One region of the Bartonella sp. W8151 genome, then DNA from elsewhere that is predicted to be linked to it. Evidence: predicted binding sites of a transcription regulator. Region 1 holds the regulator's gene; each other region holds the start of a gene.
The links. The regulator LexA, encoded in region 1, represses DNA repair genes until DNA is damaged. The targets are predictions, from matches to a motif close to TGTTCNNNNTGTGTTCNG.
Positions count from the first base shown of each region.

Region 2: a site for LexA is predicted at 3,126-3,143, ahead of uvrA (excinuclease ABC subunit UvrA). Genes of this name have one in related genera too.
Region 3: a site for LexA is predicted at 3,851-3,868, ahead of H3V14_RS06515 (putative DNA modification/repair radical SAM protein). Genes of this name have one in related genera too.

Region 1 covers NZ_JACFSO010000004.1:245,296-252,137, forward strand. The annotation lists gene H3V14_RS09025 (ABC transporter substrate-binding protein) at 1-676, shown strand, start outside; gene H3V14_RS09030 (TonB-dependent receptor) at 784-1,593, shown strand; gene H3V14_RS09035 (hypothetical protein) at 1,574-1,834, shown strand; gene lexA (transcriptional repressor LexA) at 2,891-3,610, shown strand; gene rimO (30S ribosomal protein S12 methylthiotransferase RimO) at 3,919-5,232, shown strand; gene H3V14_RS09050 (arginyltransferase) at 5,342-6,091, shown strand; gene H3V14_RS09055 (YrbL family protein) at 6,124-6,747, shown strand; gene queC (7-cyano-7-deazaguanine synthase QueC) at 6,829-6,842, shown strand, end outside.
Region 2 covers NZ_JACFSO010000004.1:448,114-454,955, reverse strand. The annotation lists gene uvrA (excinuclease ABC subunit UvrA) at 193-3,108, opposite strand; gene H3V14_RS09905 (single-stranded DNA-binding protein) at 3,345-3,842, shown strand; gene H3V14_RS09900 (MarC family protein) at 4,294-4,926, opposite strand; gene gyrA (DNA gyrase subunit A) at 5,241-6,842, shown strand, end outside.
Region 3 covers NZ_JACFSO010000003.1:256,660-263,501, reverse strand. The annotation lists gene H3V14_RS06530 (hypothetical protein) at 1-155, shown strand, start outside; gene H3V14_RS06525 (hypothetical protein) at 171-1,868, shown strand; gene nhaA (Na+/H+ antiporter NhaA) at 2,212-3,570, shown strand; gene H3V14_RS06515 (putative DNA modification/repair radical SAM protein) at 3,871-5,106, shown strand; gene H3V14_RS06510 (UdgX family uracil-DNA binding protein) at 5,103-6,602, shown strand.

The DNA of each region.
Region 1 (6,842 bases):
CAATAACCGTCAGGTCGATCTTGAAAAACTTTACTCAATGAAACCGGACCTCATTATAGGCACCGAGTTCGACGTTGATAAGGTCAAACAGCTTTCTTCAGTCGCTCCTGTTTATATGCAACATTATACAACCGGACATCTTGATAATTTTGCAATTGAAGAAAACCTTGCAAAACTTTTCGGCAAAGAAGACACATTTCAGAATTTGAAAGCAAAATACGTTGAAGACGTTCAGGAGACAAAAAAGCAACTTCCTGAAAATCTTGTAAACAAGACATATTTACCGGTTATCATTATGGACCAGATCAATATCGTGGGAGAGGGGATCGGTGTGTCTCAACCCCTTAACGATTTGGGGATGAAACCTTTTGAAGTTTCGAAAGATGCAACGCATTCGGATGGATCACCGAAAATTGTATTGCCGATAAGTGCTGAAACTTTCGGTTCTCTTAACCCTGATATCCTCGTGGTTATCATCAATTGGGGCGCCCCCGACAAAAGCGCTTCGGCAACACGAGAAGCTTTGAACAAGCTGGTGCCGGGGTGGGAAAATTACATGAAACCGGCCCGTGAAGGACGTGTCATTTATCTTGACGGTTCCAAGGTTTTTACACCCGGTTTTGTCAGTGCCCACTATACATTAAGCGAGGTAAGAAAGTGGGCCAAAACGCGATAAAATAATTTATTTCACCATGTAAAATAATTATTGACTCGAGATATAACATGAGTAATAAACTCATCTTTAATTTATTTCGCCAAAGAGGGTTTTATCCGATGTCAGTAATGTTATCGAAAACGAGGTTCCTTGTCTCGTCGGCTCATTGCCAGCTATTTTGCAGTTTTGTTTTTTTATCGTGCGCAATACCTTCTGCCTTTGCAGAGGAGGGTGAGAATACGAAAGAGACACAATCAACTGTATTGGAGAAAGTTGTCATCAGTGGCGAAAAATCCTTAAAATCACTGCAACACACGGCTAGTTCGGTGACTGCTATAAGTGGCGACCGTATTGAGGAAAGACCGGCGGTAACGACGTTGACCGATCTTTTGAAAGGTACGCCGAATGTTCTTTATACGAACGATAGTGATGCACCTATCATTCGCGGCGTGGATACCAAAGGGCCGCTGGTCAAAGGTAATGCTTATCTGGCTAATCCGATTCCGCGCGCGACCATCAGTGTCGATGGGCGTTATCTAAGTTCCGGAGAATTCGGGATAGGGGCCGCACCGATTTGGGATGTGGAGTCGGTCGAAGTTTTTCGCGGACCGCAAACAACAACACAGGGAGCAAACGCCATTGCCGGTGCAGTTGTTATCAAAACGAAAGATCCGACATTTACACCGGAAGCTGAAATACAATCACTTTATGGCACGAGAGCACAAAAACGCGGTTCTCTGATGGCTTCCGGCCCGATTACGCAGGAACTCGCAGGACGTGTTGCATTGGATTACAGTGGGCGCGACACGTTTATCAAATACACCAATCCGCAGTTTCTGGATTCGGATATGGATAACGATCCAAGAAATGTTAATGGTCGCGTAAAACTGCTATGGCAACCTTCTGAATTACCGGGTTTTGAAGGAAAACTTACCTAAACTTGCAACTGCTTACCAGCTTCCATTTATTCAAGCGCATTGGCTGGCATTCACTATTTCCTACCATACGCTATCTATTGCCGACAGCGTTTTACCTGATAACAAAGATGAAGACGACTTGACCCGTTATCGTTCAAGCTTGGGAATCCCGAACATCGACGATGAATATGCAGTCGGATTACATGCACTCATTATTGGCAGTCTTTCCATTCTCGACCGGATATCCGAAAAGAGCAGGTGACAGAGTTAAGATTGCGCTATCAGTTTTTGCAACTTGCCAAAGCAGATTAAGCCAAATTCATGTTTATTAAAGCTGCGGCAGATTGAGGTTGTGTGCCAAAAATAACGTATTCTAGTTCTGATTTTCAATTAATCATCAGACTTAAGGATAAGTTGAAAAATCGGTGCTTATGGCAGATACACAACAACCAGGCGGCGTTTCCCTACGACGCTTGCCATCAATATGTTTAACGAATCCGTTTTTGATAATTTTCAGGATGTGTTGCGGCTCTTAGAAAATTGTATTTTTCGTTAGGTACATTTGTGGCGAGTGGGTAAGCAGCACCTGTTGTTTATAACTCTGGCATGTCGATATCCATATAAGGAAGCGTATCATCGTTAATTGCATAAGATATATTATGGAACTTTTTATTATTATGGCGAGGTTGAGCAGGCGATTTATGCTCTCACACCAAAATCGCAGTATATTGGCCAATGCCGCAATGTTGTGTATTGGTTTTCAATCAAACTGAAAAGCTCGCACTTTTGATAATCTCATTTTTAAAATCTGGCCTAACCTGCGACCTGATTCAGCAATAGCTTTATTGCGCAATGAAAATTGATTTTGCGTCGCAGTTTTCTAAAGTCGCCTACAATAATAGTTCGGACTCGGCCTATATAACGTCGCTTCCGGTTGAAATTGAACCTGAATTGAATTGTTCATTGCATCTTCTGGTGGGCTTTGCGCAGAAAATCGAACAAAAGACAAACAGTCTTACCAATAAACGATAGTTTCTAGCGTTCTCAAAAAACCAAGGATTAAGGTTCGAAGAACGGTTTCAAGTTATATTCGTCTGTCAATTTTATTTGGATGGTGATTTACTGAACATAAGTATTCCGACGTTGAAGAAATTATGTTGATGTTTCATTTTTGTTTCAAAACTCTAATACAAAAAGCTCCTGTCTCGACGAAAAACTCCAAGCTCCAAAAAACAATTTAGCTTGTGGAACAATAACGGAACATATAGTGTACGTTCTGGTTTTGTTTTCATGTTGATTCGTATCACGGGAGAATTTTATGCTAACCCGCAAGCAGTATGAATTGCTTCTTTTCATTCACAACCGGCTTAAAGAAACCGGTATTCCGCCTTCTTACGACGAGATGAAAGAAGCACTCGATCTTGCGTCAAAGTCCGGCATCCACAGGCTGATAACGGCTCTGGAAGAACGTGGCTTTATTCGTCGGCTTCCTAATCGTGCGCGGGCATTAGAAGTGCTGAAGCTTCCAGAAACAATGAATCCTTCTGCGAACACGGTGCGGAAATTTTCTCCTAATGTTATTGAAGGTTCCAAGAGCAGACCGATAAAAAATGTCATTCCCGTTGACTTGTCTAGTGGTGAAGCCGGTCAGGCTGCAAATGTAAATGTTCCGGTTATGGGCAGGATTGCAGCAGGCGTTCCTATTTCAGCGATTCAGAACCAGACAACTATGTTGTCCCTACCCTCGGATATGGTCGGAAGTGGTGAACATTACGCACTTGAGGTCAAAGGCGATTCAATGATTAATGCCGGCATTTTTGACGGCGATACCGTCATCATCAAACGCGGTGATACAGCAAATCCCGGCGAAATTATCGTTGCACTTGTTGATGACGAGGAAGCAACGTTGAAACGTTATCGGCGCAAAGGCGCTTCTATTGCTCTCGAAGCCGCCAATCCGGCCTATGAAACAAGAATATTCGGCCCAAATCGGATAAAAATACAAGGAAAATTGGTCGGCTTGATCCGCCGCTATTAAATTTAGCTGGCGACTGTTTTTCCTGATTTAGGTGCATCTAGTGAACAGAGTTCCCGGAACTGCATCGGGATGCTCATGGCAATCTTTCGTTTCTAAAGCCAACTTGTTTTTCATTTATCCGGAATAAAACATAGATGTTTCAGGACTTTTATTATTAGATGATGAGAATAAAAGTGACATCAAAAATAATAATGATCGCGCCACTACAATGGTATGATTTTTTGCAAAACAGCCTTGTATTTTCATTAAAATAGATTAGGTCAACAGCCGAACGTTTTTTAAAAAATTGCATATCTGCAGGAAATAATATGTCAGCCCCTCGTGTTAGTTTCGTATCTTTAGGTTGCCCCAAGGCGCTCGTTGATTCTGAACGCATCATTACAAAATTACGTTCGGAAGGTTATGAAATCGCACCCAAGCACGATGGTGCCGATCTTGTTATCGTGAATACATGCGCTTTTATTGATTCCGCACGGGATGAATCGCTTGCCAATATCGGCGACGCGTTAAAGAAAAACGGCAAAGTCATTGTAACTGGTTGTCTTGGTGCAGAACCCGAAGTCGTAACAAAAACCTACCCCAACGTTTTGGCTGTAACGGGGCCACAGGCTTATGAAAACGTTATGGATGCTGTCCATAAAGTAGCGCCGCCGGTTCATGATCCCTTTGTTGATCTTGTTCCGCCACAAGGTATACGTTTGACGCCGCGGCATTATGCTTATTTGAAGATTTCAGAAGGCTGTTCAAACCACTGCAGTTTTTGCATCATCCCGCAATTGCGGGGAAATCTGGTCTCGCGTCCGGCTTCCGATGTCTTACGAGAAGCCGAAAGGTTGGTGAAAGCAGGGGTCAAAGAGCTTTTAGTAATATCTCAGGATACCAGTGCTTACGGGCTTGATCTCAAATATAGTGAAAGTCAATGGAAAGACCATTCGGTGCGTGCCCGCTTTTATGATCTGGCAAAAGAATTGGGCGATATGGGCGTATGGGTGCGCATGCATTACGTATATCCCTACCCTCATGTAGATGACGTAATCGAGCTGATGGCTGAAGGAAAAATTCTGCCCTATCTGGATATTCCATTTCAACATGCGTCTCCAACGGTACTCCGCAATATGAAGCGTCCGGCACATTTGGAGAAGATCAATCAACGCATTGAAAAATGGCGTTCTATCTGTCCGGATATCGCTTTGCGATCAACATTCATTGTTGGATTTCCGGGTGAAACGGAAGACGATTTCCAAATGCTTCTTGATTGGATGAGCGAAGTCAAAATAGACCGGGCAGGATGTTTCAAATATGAACCCGTTAAAGGTGCGACCGCAAATGATATGGGGTTGGAAGTGGTTCCCGATGACGTTAAAGAAAGTCGTTGGAACCGTTTTATGGCGCATCAAAAATCCATTTCCTCCAGACTTTTAAAGAAAAAAGTCGGTAAACGTCTGCAGGTGCTTGTCGATCAAGCCAATGGTCATACCGGCATTGGACGCACAAGATACGATGCACCGGAGGTTGATGGCGTTGTGCATTTGTCCTCACGCAGACCAATTCGGGTTGGTGAGCTCGTTACTGTGAAGATTGAGCAATCTGATGATTACGACCTTTATGGCATAATCGTCTAAAGTATTAGTTGCAGTTTTACTATTGTACCCTTGAAGGTTTAGCTTCTGCGCTATAGTTGTAATACTATGAGTTTTTTTGTTTCATGGTATTATTACAAATGCGCGAAATATGACAAACAGTAACGACGATGAACCGCAATTTTTTCTGACTGCTCCGGCTCCCTGCCCTTATCTTGCCGAGCGTTGGGAAAGAAAAGTGTTTACCTATCTTACTGGTCAATCTGCAAACAGCAAGAATAGTGTTTTGACACAATTAGGTTTTCGACGGTCCCAAAACATAGGTTATCGTCCTGTTTGCGACGGCTGTAACGCGTGTATATCGGTCCGCATTGTTGTTGACGATTTTACCCCCGACCGCACGATGAAGCGTATCATCAAGAAAAATTCCGGCCTCTCTTGCGAAGTTTGTCCACCAAGAGTGACAAATGAACAATACGCACTTTTTAAACGATATCTGGATGCGCGTCATTCTGGTGCCGGAATGAGCGATATGAAATTTGATGATTATAAGACGATGGTGGAAGAAACAGTTGTCGACACATCCCTTGTCGAATATCGCAGAACACCATTGGACAAGAGTTCTTGCGAAGATAATAAATCACCTCTGATAGCGGCCGCGCTCACGGACAAAGTGGATGACGGTCTGTCAATGGTTTATTCATTCTATTCCCCTGATGAAAGTCATGCCTCGCTTGGTGTTTTTATGATTTTGGATCACATCCGGCAGGCTCGCCAGTTGGGGCTCCCTTACGTCTATCTTGGTTATTGGGTTAAGGGGTGCAGAAAAATGAACTATAAATCGCGTTATAGCCCCCAAGAACATTTGACATCTCGCGGCTGGAAGTTAACAAAAGAGTAGGAGCAAAAAGTTAATCCTGCGAGGAAATCCATATGCTGAACGAGATGATTGAACTGAAGGGGCGTGAACCGCAATTCAAGGGGAATGCACGTTTAGTCTTCATTCATCCTGATAACCCTGATTTGTTGGTGAAGGTTCTTCGACCGGAATGGATAGACAAAACAAAGCAGGTACCGGAATGGAAAAAACGGTTCAAGCCTTTGGGTGCTAACTCTGTCAACATGCATGAATTGTTTGAAATTGTGCGCGTTAATCCCCATGCGGAAAGCATCCAACCGCATATGTTTACCGTCGTTGCTCTCCAGCAAACCGATCTTGGTTGGGGACTGGTTGTTAAAGCGGAAAAGGACAAGAACAACAACTACGCTAAACCGCTTGCAGCTTTTGCTAAAAATATGGACGAAATTCGCACAGCTTTAGATGAATTCGAGAATTGGGTGAAAGAAACCAATGTCGTTCTATATGACCTCAATCCTTGGAATTTGGTTCTTGCTTATCGCGGCGAAAAAGAAGAGGTCGTTATCATAGACGGTATATCGGAAAAATCGGCGTTAAAGGTCAGGACCTACTTTCCTTCGGTCAATAAGAAGAAAAATCTTAAAGTTTATGCGCGTTTTGAACGTTTTATGGATAGAATAAAAAAGGGAAAAAACTGATGGGCTTTACAGTCATCAGGGCCTTTGGTAGCAAGGGCATACCGGTCGCAGCCCACCCGGTTTTTTAAAACAAGGGATAAAATGAAAACCTATCT
Region 2 (6,842 bases), 200 kb from region 1:
TATGTGAGTTGCCCATTCCGCAACGCCGTTTTTGTATTTAGGTTTTTATATTTTGCTATCGTTTTTTAAGTTCAGTTGTTTGTCTCCGACAAAATTTTCAAATTTATTAGCCGCAAAAATTTCAAAAAGGCGAAACTTTAAAAGCCCCGCCTTTCGATAATTTTTTCTGACCGAGTTTTGTTTGTCCGTGTGTTACGACACTGCTTTTTTCGTTGGCCGGCGTTCCAGAAGTTCTTTCAGGAACTGTCCGGTGTAAGAGCGTTCCACTTTCACAATATCTTCTGGACGGCCGACAGCAACGATTTCGCCGCCTCCATCGCCACCTTCGGGACCAAGGTCGATAATCCAGTCGGCTGTTTTGATCACTTCAAGATTGTGCTCGATAACAGCAACGGTATTTCCCTGATCGACCAGTTCATGCAGAACTTCAAGAAGTTTCGCAACATCGTGAAAGTGCAGGCCTGTTGTCGGCTCGTCAAGAATATAGAGTGTCCGGCCGGTTGCCTTGCGAGCCAGTTCCTTGGCGAGTTTTACGCGTTGCGCTTCGCCACCAGAAAGGGTGGTCGCCTGTTGTCCGACCTTGACATAGCCAAGCCCGACTTTAACCAATGTATCCATTTTGTCGCGAATGGCAGGGACTGCCTGGAAAAACTCCGCCGCTTCGTCTACTGTCATATCAAGGACATCGGCGATGGATTTACCTTTATAGGTGACTTCCAACGTCTCCCGATTATAGCGTTTGCCGTGGCAGACATCACATGTAACATAGACATCTGGCAAAAAGTGCATTTCGATTTTTATGACGCCATCGCCCTGACAGGCTTCGCAGCGCCCGCCCTTGACATTGAATGAAAAACGCCCCGCCTGATAACCACGGGCTTTTGCTTCCGGCAAACCGGCAAACCAGTCACGTATCGGGGTAAATGCGCCGGTATAGGTTGCCGGATTCGAACGCGGAGTGCGCCCGATCGGTGATTGGTCAATATCGATCACTTTGTCGAGATACTCGAGCCCCTCAATTCGATCATGTTCTGCCGGATGTTCGCGGCTTCCCATGATGCGGCGCGAGGCTGCTTTGAACAGAGTCTCGATAAGGAATGTCGATTTGCCACCACCCGAAACACCGGTGACACAGGTAAACGTTCCAAGTGGAATATCGGCTGTAATATTCTTTAAATTATTGCCTCTCGCCCCGACAACGCGCAATTTCTTTGTCTTGGAAATTTTGCGACGCTCGGCCGGTACGGGAACAAACATTTTACCTGAAAGATATTGTCCGGTGAGGGAAGCCGGATCATCCATAATATCTTTTGGCGTTCCTTGCGCGACGACTTTACCACCGTTAACACCCGCGGCCGGACCAATATCGACAACATAATCAGCAGTCAGAATGGCATCTTCATCATGTTCGACAACAATCACCGTATTGCCGAGATCACGTAAATGTTTAAGCGTTTCAAGAAGACGCGCATTATCGCGCTGATGTAATCCGATAGAGGGTTCATCGAGAACATAAAGAACGCCGGTCAAGCCTGAGCCGATTTGCGAAGCAAGTCGGATACGTTGGCTTTCACCACCCGATAATGTACCGGAGGCACGCGCTAGAGTGAGATATTCAAGTCCGACATCGTTCAGAAATTTCAAACGGTCGCGAATTTCTTTCAAAATGCGTGAAGCAATATTCTTCTGTTTTTCATTGAAGGTTTTGTCAACTTCCTGAAACCATTTATCGGCTTTGGAAATCGACATTTCGGACACTTCACCGATATGAAGTTTGTTGATTTTTACAGCCAGAGCTTCCGGCTTCAACCGATAGCCTTTACATGCCGGACAAGGGGAGGATGACATATAACGCTCAATCTCCTCGCGCGACCAGGCAGAATCAGTCTCTTTCCAGCGCCGTTCCATATTCGGGATAACACCTTCAAAACTTTTTGTCGCAGAATAGGAGCGCATACCGTCGTGATAGGTAAATGTTACTTCTTTTTTGCCAGTGCCGTAAAGGATAGCGTGACGAGCTTCTTCGGAAAGGTCTTTCCATTTGTCGGTAAGCTTGAAGTGATATGCCTTTCCGAGTGCTTCAAGTGTCTGATTGTAATAAGGTGAAGAGGATTTCGACCATGGAGCAATCGCACCGGCTTTCAAAGACAAATTCTCGTCTGGCACTACCATTGCCGGATCAATTGCCTGAAGCGACCCCAAGCCGTCGCAGGTCGGGCAAGCACCAAACGGATTGTTAAAAGAAAAAAGCCTCGGCTCAATTTCAGGAATTGTAAAGCCGGAAACAGGACAGGCGAACTTTTCGGAAAATAGTAAACGCTCGTGCGTGTCATTTTTCGATTTATTGGCTGAACCGCCGGCTGTTTGTTCTTTTGGAAGCGGTTTATCGGCAAGTTCTGCAACGGCCAATCCATCAGCCAGATGAAGACAGGTTTCAAGACTATCGGCAAGGCGGGCGGAAATATCAGGTCTTACGACAAGGCGGTCAACGACAACATCAATATCATGTTTATATTTTTTATCGAGTTCGGGAACATCCGCTATCTCGTAAAAAACGCCGTCAATTTTGACACGCTGAAAACCTTTTTTAAGGAGATCAGCCATTTCCTTTTTATATTCACCTTTGCGTCCGCGTACGAGCGGAGCCAGAATATAGAGCCGTGTTCCTTCAGGAAGCGCCATAATACGATCAACCATCTGGCTTACGGTCTGGCTTTCAATGGGTAACCCAGTGACGGGCGAATAAGGCACACCGACTCGCGCAAACAACAAGCGCATATAATCATGAATTTCGGTAACCGTGCCGACAGTTGACCGCGGGTTACGACTTGTGGTCTTTTGTTCAATAGAAATTGCCGGAGAGAGACCATCAATCTGGTCAACATCCGGTTTTTGCATCATTTCCAGAAATTGTCTGGCATATGCCGAAAGGCTTTCAACATATCGCCTTTGCCCTTCGGCGTAGATCGTATCGAAAGCAAGCGACGATTTGCCGGATCCTGAAAGGCCAGTCATGACAATGAGTTTGTCTCGTGGCAAATCGAGATCTATGTTCTTTAAATTATGTTGGCGGGCACCACGTATTGAAATATATTTCTGATCGGACATATTTGGCCTTGCGGGGAAAGAACAAAAATGGAACACTCGCTTTCAAATAGGTGAGATGGTCAAAAATTGCAATGGTAAGATTCGACCCAAAACAATAACGAAAATAGAAGTTCTGTGGAAATTGAATGAATAAACCGGGCTTTTTTGCCCCAAGCTTAAAAATAGATTATATGGTGGCAAATTGAGCTTTAGCATTTAATTTTCGGTTTTTTGCCGCGCAGTTTGGAGTTTTTATAATGGCAGGCAGTGTTAACAAGGTCATTCTGGTTGGTAATCTCGGTGCAGATCCGGAAATTCGCAGGATGAATTCTGGCGATCAAGTAGCAACTTTGCGCATTGCAACATCGGATACGTGGCGTGACCGTAATACTGGTGAGCGTCGCGAACGGACAGAATGGCACAGCGTTGTCATTTTTAACGAAAATCTGGTCAAAGTTGTCGAGCAATATCTTAAAAAAGGCGCGAAAGTTTATATTGAGGGGCAGTTGCAAACCCGCAAATGGCAGGATCAGAACGGCAATGACCGTTATACAACCGAGATTGTTTTGCAAAAATATCGCGGTGAATTGCAAATGCTTGATAGTCGTGGGGAAGGTGGCGCCGGTCGCCCACAGGTAAGCGATCAATCCGGTTCTGGTGGTTTCGGCGGCGGGTACGGCAATTCCGATCAGGGTGGAAACAATCAATCAGGAAGCAATTTTTCACGCCAGCTTGATGACGATGTTCCATTTTGAGGCTCTAGTTCTTTAGCGATTATCCCGCCTTGCAATTGCCGTTCCATACATTGAATTTCGGTTGCCGCGTAAAGCGTTGTCGCGATCTTCTTGGAACTGCATTTGCGTAATTCAAAAATTTTAAAGAGCTTCGCGTTTCCGTTATTGCTCATTAAATCGCAGATTTTAGCAAAAACGGGAGCGAGGGGCTTTTATGAAGCCGAAAAGTCTATCTTACAGCCTTCTTAGCATACAAATAAAGTTGACATTTCAACATGCAAGATCGGGTGGATTGAAGCAGCCTATCCCAGTGTTGTCCGGAATGACTGCCACCCGTAGGGTGCGAACTGTTTTGAACGCTTCTTCGTTTTGGACGTCCCGGCTATTTCCCATGAAAATTGGATCTGCAACCAACCGTATACGCAACAATACTGAAATGATGCGTGAAAGGGCGTTTAGCGGTGATGCAGTTTCACACAATATGGAAGAGAGCCAAAATTCCGTTGGCAACGAATTGAACCGCCAATGCTGCAAGGATGACACCGAACAGGCGCGTGAGTATTGTTCTGCCCGTTTCACCAAGAAGTCTGTCGATAGGATGGGCAAGAAGCATGAAACCGTAACAGACAATGACCGAAATCAGGATCACAAAGCAGGAAACGGCAGTGCCGATAAAACCCGGATTCTTGCTCGCCATAAGAATGGTGGCTGAGATCGCGCCGGGGCCGGCGATCATCGGTATTGCAAGCGGAAAAGCTGCAATATTGTGAATATGATCTTTAGTGACGGCGGTTTTGACAGATTTCTGTTTTCTCTCCGAGCGTTTTTCGAAAATCATTTCGAAAGCAATCGCAAACAATAAAATACCGCCTGCAATCTGGAATGCACCGAGTGAAATCCCCAAACCTTCCAAGATCGCCCCACCAATAAGCGCGAAAGCGAGCAGAATGACAAAAGAAATGACAGAAGCAGCCATTGCGGTGGACTTGCGTTCCATATGGGTCATTTCGCGCGTCAGTCCGAGGAAAATCGGCACCAGCCCCACAGGATCAATCGTAACCAGTAATGTGATAAACGCATTCAGCAACAAACCTGCATCAAACATGATTGTTACTCCTTGGTGCGCCATCATTCGGTATTTGCCAAAATGAGGGGCAGTTAAAATCATTCATTTCCGCTCTCATGGCACAAATTCAACATAAAGTCATCCACCGATTTTTCTTGTGGCCAACTAACACACTGAAAATAAAAGCCAAATCCATACATAGAAGGGCAAGAGAAATTGGCTTTTCGGGGCATTTTTCGTTATAAAGGAAGGGCTGATTCTATTAAGGAAGTTTTGTAGCCGTGAACGATCAAATTATACCACCAGATTCAGGAAATCCGAACGGTATTGAACCGGTCAATATTGTAGAGGAAATGGAGCGCTCCTACCTCGATTACGCCATGAGCGTGATTGTATCGCGTGCGTTGCCTGATGTTCGTGATGGTATGAAACCGGTCCATCGACGCATTCTCTATGCAATGAACCAGATGGGGCTTTCTTATAACAAGCCTTATCGCAAATCTGCCGGTGTTGTCGGCGAGGTGATGGGTAAATTCCACCCTCATGGCGATTCGTCGATTTATGATGCGCTGGTCCGTATGGCGCAGGATTTTTCGCTGCGCGTTCCGCTTATTGACGGGCAGGGGAACTTCGGTTCGATTGATGGTGATCCGCCGGCAGCTATGCGTTATACCGAATGCCGGTTGGAAAAAGTTTCCGATAGTCTGCTTTATGACATCGACAAAGAAACGGTCGATTTTCAGGATAACTATGATGGCCGTGAGCAGGAACCGATAGTTCTTCCGGCACGGTTCCCGAACCTTTTGGTGAATGGTTCTGGTGGTATTGCGGTCGGCATGGCCACCAATATTCCGCCGCACAATCTTGGTGAAATTGTCGATGGTTGTGTCGCTCTCATTGATAATCCGGCCATAACGCTCGACGAAATGCTCAAGATCATACCGGGGCCGGATTTTCCGACCGGCGGGATCATCCTCGGGCGCGCCGGTATACGTTCGGCCTATGAAACCGGACGTGGCTCGCTCATTATGCGTGCCAAGGTTGAAGTTGAAGATATCCGTAATGACCGGCAGGCCATCGTTGTTACCGAAATTCCCTATCAGGTGAATAAAGCGACGATGGTCGAAAAAATTGCCGAGCTTGTACGCGAAAAACGTATTGAAGGCATTTCGGATTTACGCGATGAATCCGATCGGGAAGGCTATCGCGTTGTGATCGAGCTGAAGCGCGATGCCGTTGCCGATGTTGTATTGAACCAGCTTTACCGCTACACACCTTTGCAAACCTCGTTCGGCTGCAATATGGTTGCGTTAAATGGCGGTAAGCCTGAACAAATGACACTCCTTGACATGCTCAAGGCGTTCGTCCTGTTCCGTGAAGAAGTTGTTACACGGCGTACCAAGTTTTTGCTGCGTAAAGCACGTGAACGTGCCCATGTTTTGGTCGGTCTGGCAATTGCTGTTGCCAATATCGACGAAGTCATCCAGCTTATTCGTAATGCACCGGACCCGCAAACCGCACGTGACCAGTTGATGACACGTCGCTGGCCGGCTGCGGAAGTCCGCCATCTTATTGAATTGATTGATGACCCCCGTCACATTATTCATGAGGATAACACCTATAATCTTTCGGAAGAGCAGGCGCGTGCTATTCTTGATTTGCGCTTGCAACGCCTGACAGCTTTGGGGCGCGACGAGATTGCCGACGAGCTCAATAAAATTGGTGCTGAAATTACCGATTATCTCGATATTCTGGGTTCTCGTTTGCGCGTCTTGACGATTGTCAAAGACGAATTGATGGCTGTTCGCAATGAATTTGCCACACCTCGTCTTACGTCATTCGGCTCCGGTGGTGCCGAAATGGATGACGAAGACCTCATTGCACGTGAAGAAATGGTCGTCACTGTAAGCCATAGCGGCTATATCAAGCGCGTTCCGCTCAATACTTATCGGGCG
Region 3 (6,842 bases), on a different contig from region 1:
CACTGCAAAACTTTATAGAAAGCGGTGGAACTCTTAATATCCATGCCAAAGCAAGATCCAAACAAGGTATCGGATTAGCAGACTTTTTAGCGGCTCGACTTGCTCCGTTGAGCCTGTTCGATAAAATCGACTTGAGCGCAGATATACAACATTAAGACTGGAAGAAAAGAATGGCCAATTTCGGTGGCTGGTTGATAGCAACACTCAAACGCTGGTTAATTTATATTATCGGAGGCGTGGTCATCCTGGCCATATTGGCTGTTGGCGCTTTTTATATGGCCGCCCCCTACCTTAACAGCTTTGTCAAAGACGAGATGGTAAAACATGGCGTCAAGGCCGATCAATCGGAAGTAACAGTTGCCGGGAATGTCAACCTCAAAAATGTGACATTGCCTGTGCCTGAAGGCGTCAGCCTTAAAATCGGAGCCATTTCCGGCCGTCCGCCAGTCGGTTTTGTGCCTGGCTCGTTTACTATTTATAATATCGATTTGAAACGCGACAATATCCACATCGAAGTTCCGGAAGTTACTCTCAATGGTATCACGCTGAAAGACAAGGATACATCAATTGAATCCAATGTTTTACAGGCCTTGATGAGGGTTGACGTATCATCCGTCAATGCGCCGAACATAGAGGTTTCGTTAGACAATCCGAATGGCGAAACAGAAAAACTCAACGTTAAAGGCTTCTGGCTTTCAAGTTTGAAGGGCGGCAATATCGGCTCTGTTGGCATTGAAGGCATGACTACCAATGTCGGTTTAAAAAATTCCGATACAAATAGTACCAACGGTCTTCGTCTCATCGGTAAAAGCAATGCCATGCGGGCGGATGATATTGATGTCGGTTATGCTTATTCAATACTCGCCGGTAAAATCAAACCCGACAAGGTCGGGCGTACTATCTTCGGACCGGTAGAACTCGGAGATATCGCAATTGACGTTTTTGAAGGCACAAACCGCAATGCGCATTTTTCGCTTGATAAGTTCAAAACCAACGGACTGAAAATGCATCCGATGGAAGCAGTGCCGGAAAATCTTGCACGAGCCTATCTTGAAGCCAAAAAGAGCGGGGATGAAAAAAATGAAAAGGCTGCAAGAAATGCATTGGTTGTAACACTTGTTTCAGCGATAACAGCTATTGATGCGCAGGTTGAAAAAGCTGATATTGATTTGCCGAAAATCAAGGCGAGCCTCAATTCGTTTCAGCTTCTGCCTCGCGAATGGAATCAACCGGTTCCCGAAAGTCTGCTGGTGTCGCTCGATGGCTTTTCGCTCAACACATCCGAAATGCCGCAAAAAGATTTTGAAATGTTGAAAAATATGGGGTTCACTACGTTGGATCTCTCGGGGAAGATTGATTTTTCGTATAATTCCAGTCGAAAAATTCTGTCTTTGAACGACCTTTCTTTCACCGCCAACGGTATCGGTTCGGGTCAAATGTCAGCTACAATTATCAATGCCGGATCTGCACTATTTTCCGGCGATAAAGAAGCGGCTCTTGATGCTGCAAACCAGATTGGCATTACCAAAGCAGATATGCGTTATTCCGATTTCGGCTTCATAGATAAATTGTTTACCTATCTTGCCCAAAATCTGAATGACAGTAAACATGATCTCAAACAGGAACTGTATGAAGACTTTTATGTCGTTATGACGAAGAGTCCGGCAATGCTTTTGAAAGATCACGAAGAAGCACAAAAGATTTCATCTGCGTTCGGCGCTTTTGCTAAAAAACCCGGAATGCTCAAAATATCGCTTGAAGCCAAGGATAATCAAGGGCTAACAGCTACCGATCTTGAAACCGCCTTGCAAAACGATCTTGCAACTGCGCTCAACAAAGTAAACCTTACGGTAAAAAACGAAAATTAAAGGACATAAATTCCGATTTATAAAGGGGATCTCATCCCCTTTATAATAAATTTATTCAGGATATATTATTTTATATTAAATAAAATATTCAATCATATTTGTTTTGCTTCTTTTTTTATTTATAATTTTTATGTATATAAAAAATTTATTTTTATATAATTTAACAAAGCGTTCAAAGAGTGATAAGCGGAAATTTATTCTGCTCTGACAACTGTCGGATAAGAAAGATAGAAAATTGTCATTGTAGTTTCCAGTCAATTTTATATAGTTGCCAACGGGTGTCTGGAAAATCGTTTCGGGCAGGTTTCAAGCTGGTCGGGCCGCCAGCAAAAAGGAACTTGCCATGAAAAATAATTCCCACCGCTTGCCCAATCGTGCATCAGTTATTGCCGAAAAAATATTTTTAAGTTGTCGCAATTTACTTCATATTGATGCAATGGCGGGTGTTGCCCTCGTTATTGCAACAATGGTTGCTCTCATCCTTGCCAATTCAACTTATGGAACCGCTTACCAAAATTTCTGGCACCAAAGGATTTCGATAGAAGCCTTTGGATACTCCTTTTCCAAAGACCTGCACTTTCTGGTCAATGACGGTTTCATGACTCTGTTTTTCCTTGTCGCAGGTATGGAAATAAGGCAGGAAATTTACGATGGGGCATTGTCAAAACTAAGTCAGGCGCTGTTGCCTCTGGTTGCAGCTGTCGGCGGCGTTATTATGCCGGCAATCATTTATTTTTCTATCAATCATGGGCCAGAGACCAGCCATGGTTGGGCAGTGCCCACTGCAACTGACATCGCTTTTGCAATCGGCATTTTGGCTCTTCTGGGTAAATCGGTTCCAAACAATTTAAGAATTGTTTTGCTTGCGCTTGCCACTATTGATGACATTATCGCTATTTTGATTATTGCGATTTTTTATTCTAATGGCTTTGACGTGACAGGACTGCCGATTGCATGTCTTGCAATTATCATCCTCGTTTTTTTGCAATGGATAGGAATTAATTCGGCTCTGATTTACGTCCTTCCCGCTGCTCTCCTCTGGCTTGGACTGATGATATGCGGAATCCATCCTTCCCTTTCAGGCGTTATATTGGGATTATTGACGCCGGCGCTTCCGCCCCGCTCATTGATTTCGCCTATCGAACGTATGTCTTACGCTTTGGAGATATTGAAAAATGAAAAGCCTGAAGATAGCGCTTCAAAGCACCGTTTTGCTCTTCTTGAAATAAAGAAGAGCGAAGCTGCAGTTGACGCTCCCGTATCCCGACTCGTTGCCGCCTTTAGTCCTTGGGTATTGTTTGTCATTATGCCACTCTTTGCTCTGGCCAATGCGGGTATCGATATTTCCAATGTCGATTTTGCAGATCATTCCTCCTTCATCATCATAATTGGAACTGGACTTGGTCTCATTATCGGTAAGCCGCTAGGCATTGTGCTTATAAGTTTCATTGCCGTACGTTTTGGCCTTTGCAATCTTCCTTCGGGTGTAAACTGGCGCGGAATGGTTCTTGTCGGTTTACTGGGCGGGATCGGGTTTACTATGGCTATTTTTACAGCGACATTAGCGTTTAGCCATCCTGAACAATTGGAAGCGGCAAAATTCGCGATTCTTTGCGGATCTCTGGTGTCGGCTATCTTCGGACTGGCTTACGGCTTATCGCAAAAATGGCGCGCAACACATAAGCCACGCAAAACCTTATGAGGTCTCCTCACCCGAATTATCACAGGACAATTTGTTTTATGGAAGTTCAGGCGACAGCATATTTATTCGATAGATTATTCATTCAAGGCTTATTATTAACGTTTGGCTCAGGTCATTCGCAGCGGTAACGTTACAAAGTGGAACACAATGAGAAACACTTTGACCGATTAAGCCGGCTTTATCCGGAATAACACTGATATTCAGCAGAATTGTTGATTTCAGCGCGTGGTGAAACGTTATTTTTCCTTTACTTCCTCGGTTCCATGTCTATATTTCCAAAAAGAACAAATAGTGAACATAATGGTCAAAACGCTTAAACAAAAATTGGCAATTCTGGCTGATGCTGCCAAATATGATGCCTCCTGTGCATCAAGCGGTTCCACGCGTCAACCGCCCACAAGAAGCGGCTTGGGGTCTACGGCAAATATGGGAATTTGCCATTCCTTTACGCCTGACGGGCGCTGCGTTTCGCTGTTAAAAATTCTACTCACAAATTTTTGTATCTTTGACTGCGCCTATTGTGTCAACCGGTCTTCAAGCAATGTCGAGCGGGCTCGTTTTACCACTGACGAGGTGGTGTTTTTGACGCTCGAATTTTACCGCAGAAATTACATTGAAGGCTTGTTTCTTTCTTCCGGCATTATCCGTTCTCCGGACCAGACAATGGAGGAATTGGTGAAGGTGGCCCGCGATTTGCGAACCATTCACCATTTTGGCGGCTATATCCATTTAAAAACCATTCCGGATGCTTCGGACTCGCTTATCAAGGAAGCCGGACGTTATGCAGATCGACTGTCAATCAATGTTGAACTGCCAACAGAAAAAAGCATTAACCGCTTTGCTCCGCAAAAAAAGATCCTGACAATCAAACAAGCTATGGCAAATGTCAGGATTGATATCGAAGCCTCCAAAGACGCGACATTGCAGACGAAAAAAACGCAACGCTTTGCGCCCGCAGGACAATCCACCCAAATGATCATCGGTGCCGACGATGCCAATGATGCAACAATCTTGCAATCAAGCGCCGAGCTTTATTCAGGTTATCGGCTGAAACGCGTCTATTATTCGGCATTCAGTCCGATTCCGGATGCATCGAACCTGCTTCCTGTCAAGCGCCCGCCGCTTTTAAGGGAACACAGGCTTTATCAAGCTGATTGGCTTTACCGGTTCTATGGATTTTCAATGGAAGAGCTGACCACAAAAACAAATGGCGGCATGCTCGAACTTGAATTTGACCCGAAACTCGCCTGGGCGTTGCAAAACCGGCATCTTTTTCCGGTTGACATCAACAAGGCCGACAAAGAAATGTTGTTGCGTGTTCCAGGCCTTGGAGTGCGTAATGTGAAACGGATATTGATAGCGCGCCGGTTCAAGCGGCTCGATTTTTCGGATTTGAAAACCTTTCATATCAGCCTTGAAAAAATAAAACCGTTTGTGACTGCCGAACGTTGGACACCCAGAAACCTTCTCGACAGTTCACACCTTGCCGAGCGTTTTCGTGCGCGTCCCACTCAACTTGATCTATTTTCATCATGAAAACAATTATTTTGAAAAAACAGGGAGATTTTAACGAGTGGCGAACAAAGGCGCGTTTGCTATTGCAGGAAGACGTATGTCCGGAAAATGTGTTTTGGCATCACTATTCGGCTCCAACTTTATTTGATGGCGAGCCTTCTTCTCAACATTCAGAAAATTATCCGCCTACAAAAGACGGCCAAGAATTTCTGGTGCCCAAGCAGTTCATCAATCTTGCGAAAAATGTCATCTGCCACGAAAGCGAAGATTCGGCCGCCCTTTTATATCGCCTTCTTTACCGTTTACAGCAGGACAAAACTGTTCTTGAAAAAATTTACGACATTGATATCGCCACTGCCCTATCGCGGCAAAAGGCTGTTTGCCATGATATCCACCATATGCATGCGTTTTTACGGTTCAAAGAAATTGACAGTCTTGGCGACGATACTTTCAGGCGTTGTTTTACCGCCTGGTATGAACCTCAGCATTTCATTATTGCGGAAGCTATACCGTTTTTCTGCCGGCGTTTTGGTGACATGGATTGGCAAATTCTAACGCCGAAAGGCAGTGCGTTCTATTTTAACAAAAGTCTGTTTTTTGGCGAACCAATATTAAAAAAGCCGCAAAATAAAGATGAAATCGAAGAGCTCTGGAAAACCTATTTTGCCAGTATCTTTAACCCGGCGAGACTGAAAGTCAAAACCATGCAAAGTCATATGCCGAAAAAATACTGGAGCAACCTTCCCGAAGCGCAAATGATCGATAGTCTCATTGGTAATGCGGATACGCGCGTTGAAAAGATGGAAAGACAACCGGTTCTTCAACCTCCGCTCTTTCATTCCCGCTTATCGAAAAGGTGTGCTCAGAATATCTTGCAGACGAATTTAAAGTTGCAAGCAAAGTTTGGAACTTTGGATCATCTCAATAAAGGCGTCAAATCATGCAAGCGTTGCCCGTTGCATTGTTCAGCAACGCAGGCTGTCTGTGGCGAAGGGCCTGAAAATGCTTCTCTTATGATTGTTGGAGAACAACCGGGCGATCGTGAAGATCTTGTCGGTCGACCGTTCATCGGTCCGGCAGGGCAAATCTTTGAAAAGGCGGCTTACAAAGCCCACATCCAACGAAACGAAGTTTACATCACTAACGCCGTCAAACATTTCAAATACGAGCTTAAAGGTCGTAAACGCCTTCATAAAAGAGCTGATCGCAGCGAGGTCGAGCATTGTCGCTGGTGGCTGATGAAAGAAATCGATGTTGTCAAACCGAAACTTATCGTTGCCATGGGAAAAACGGCCCTGTTTTCTCTCACGGGTTTGAACGAGCCGATAACCGGTTTGGTAGGCAAAATAATCGAGACAGAAGAAAAATCACCGATTCTTGTCACTTTTCACCCGTCATATATCCTCCGGATCAAATCGGAAGAATTGAAGAAACAAGAGACTGCAAGATTCGAACAAAGTTTGCAGCTTGCAAGGCAAAAAATCGACTTTCTGAAAGACATGAGAGATACCTTCTAGCCTTTTTTGAAGCCACTTCACAAAAATCGTGATCCCGACTTGATAAACCTCCATTGGACGGGAATTAATGAATATTAACCTGTTGTTTTTGCTATATTTTGTATTATCACTTTTCCGTGATATATACATTTTAAAGTGATTTGAGATTGATTGCCGCGATGAAGATATAAGCGATAGAGAGTTTGGAAAATATCCAGATTGATCCAATTGCAATTAAAGCCGTTAGCCAAAGCTAAGGGC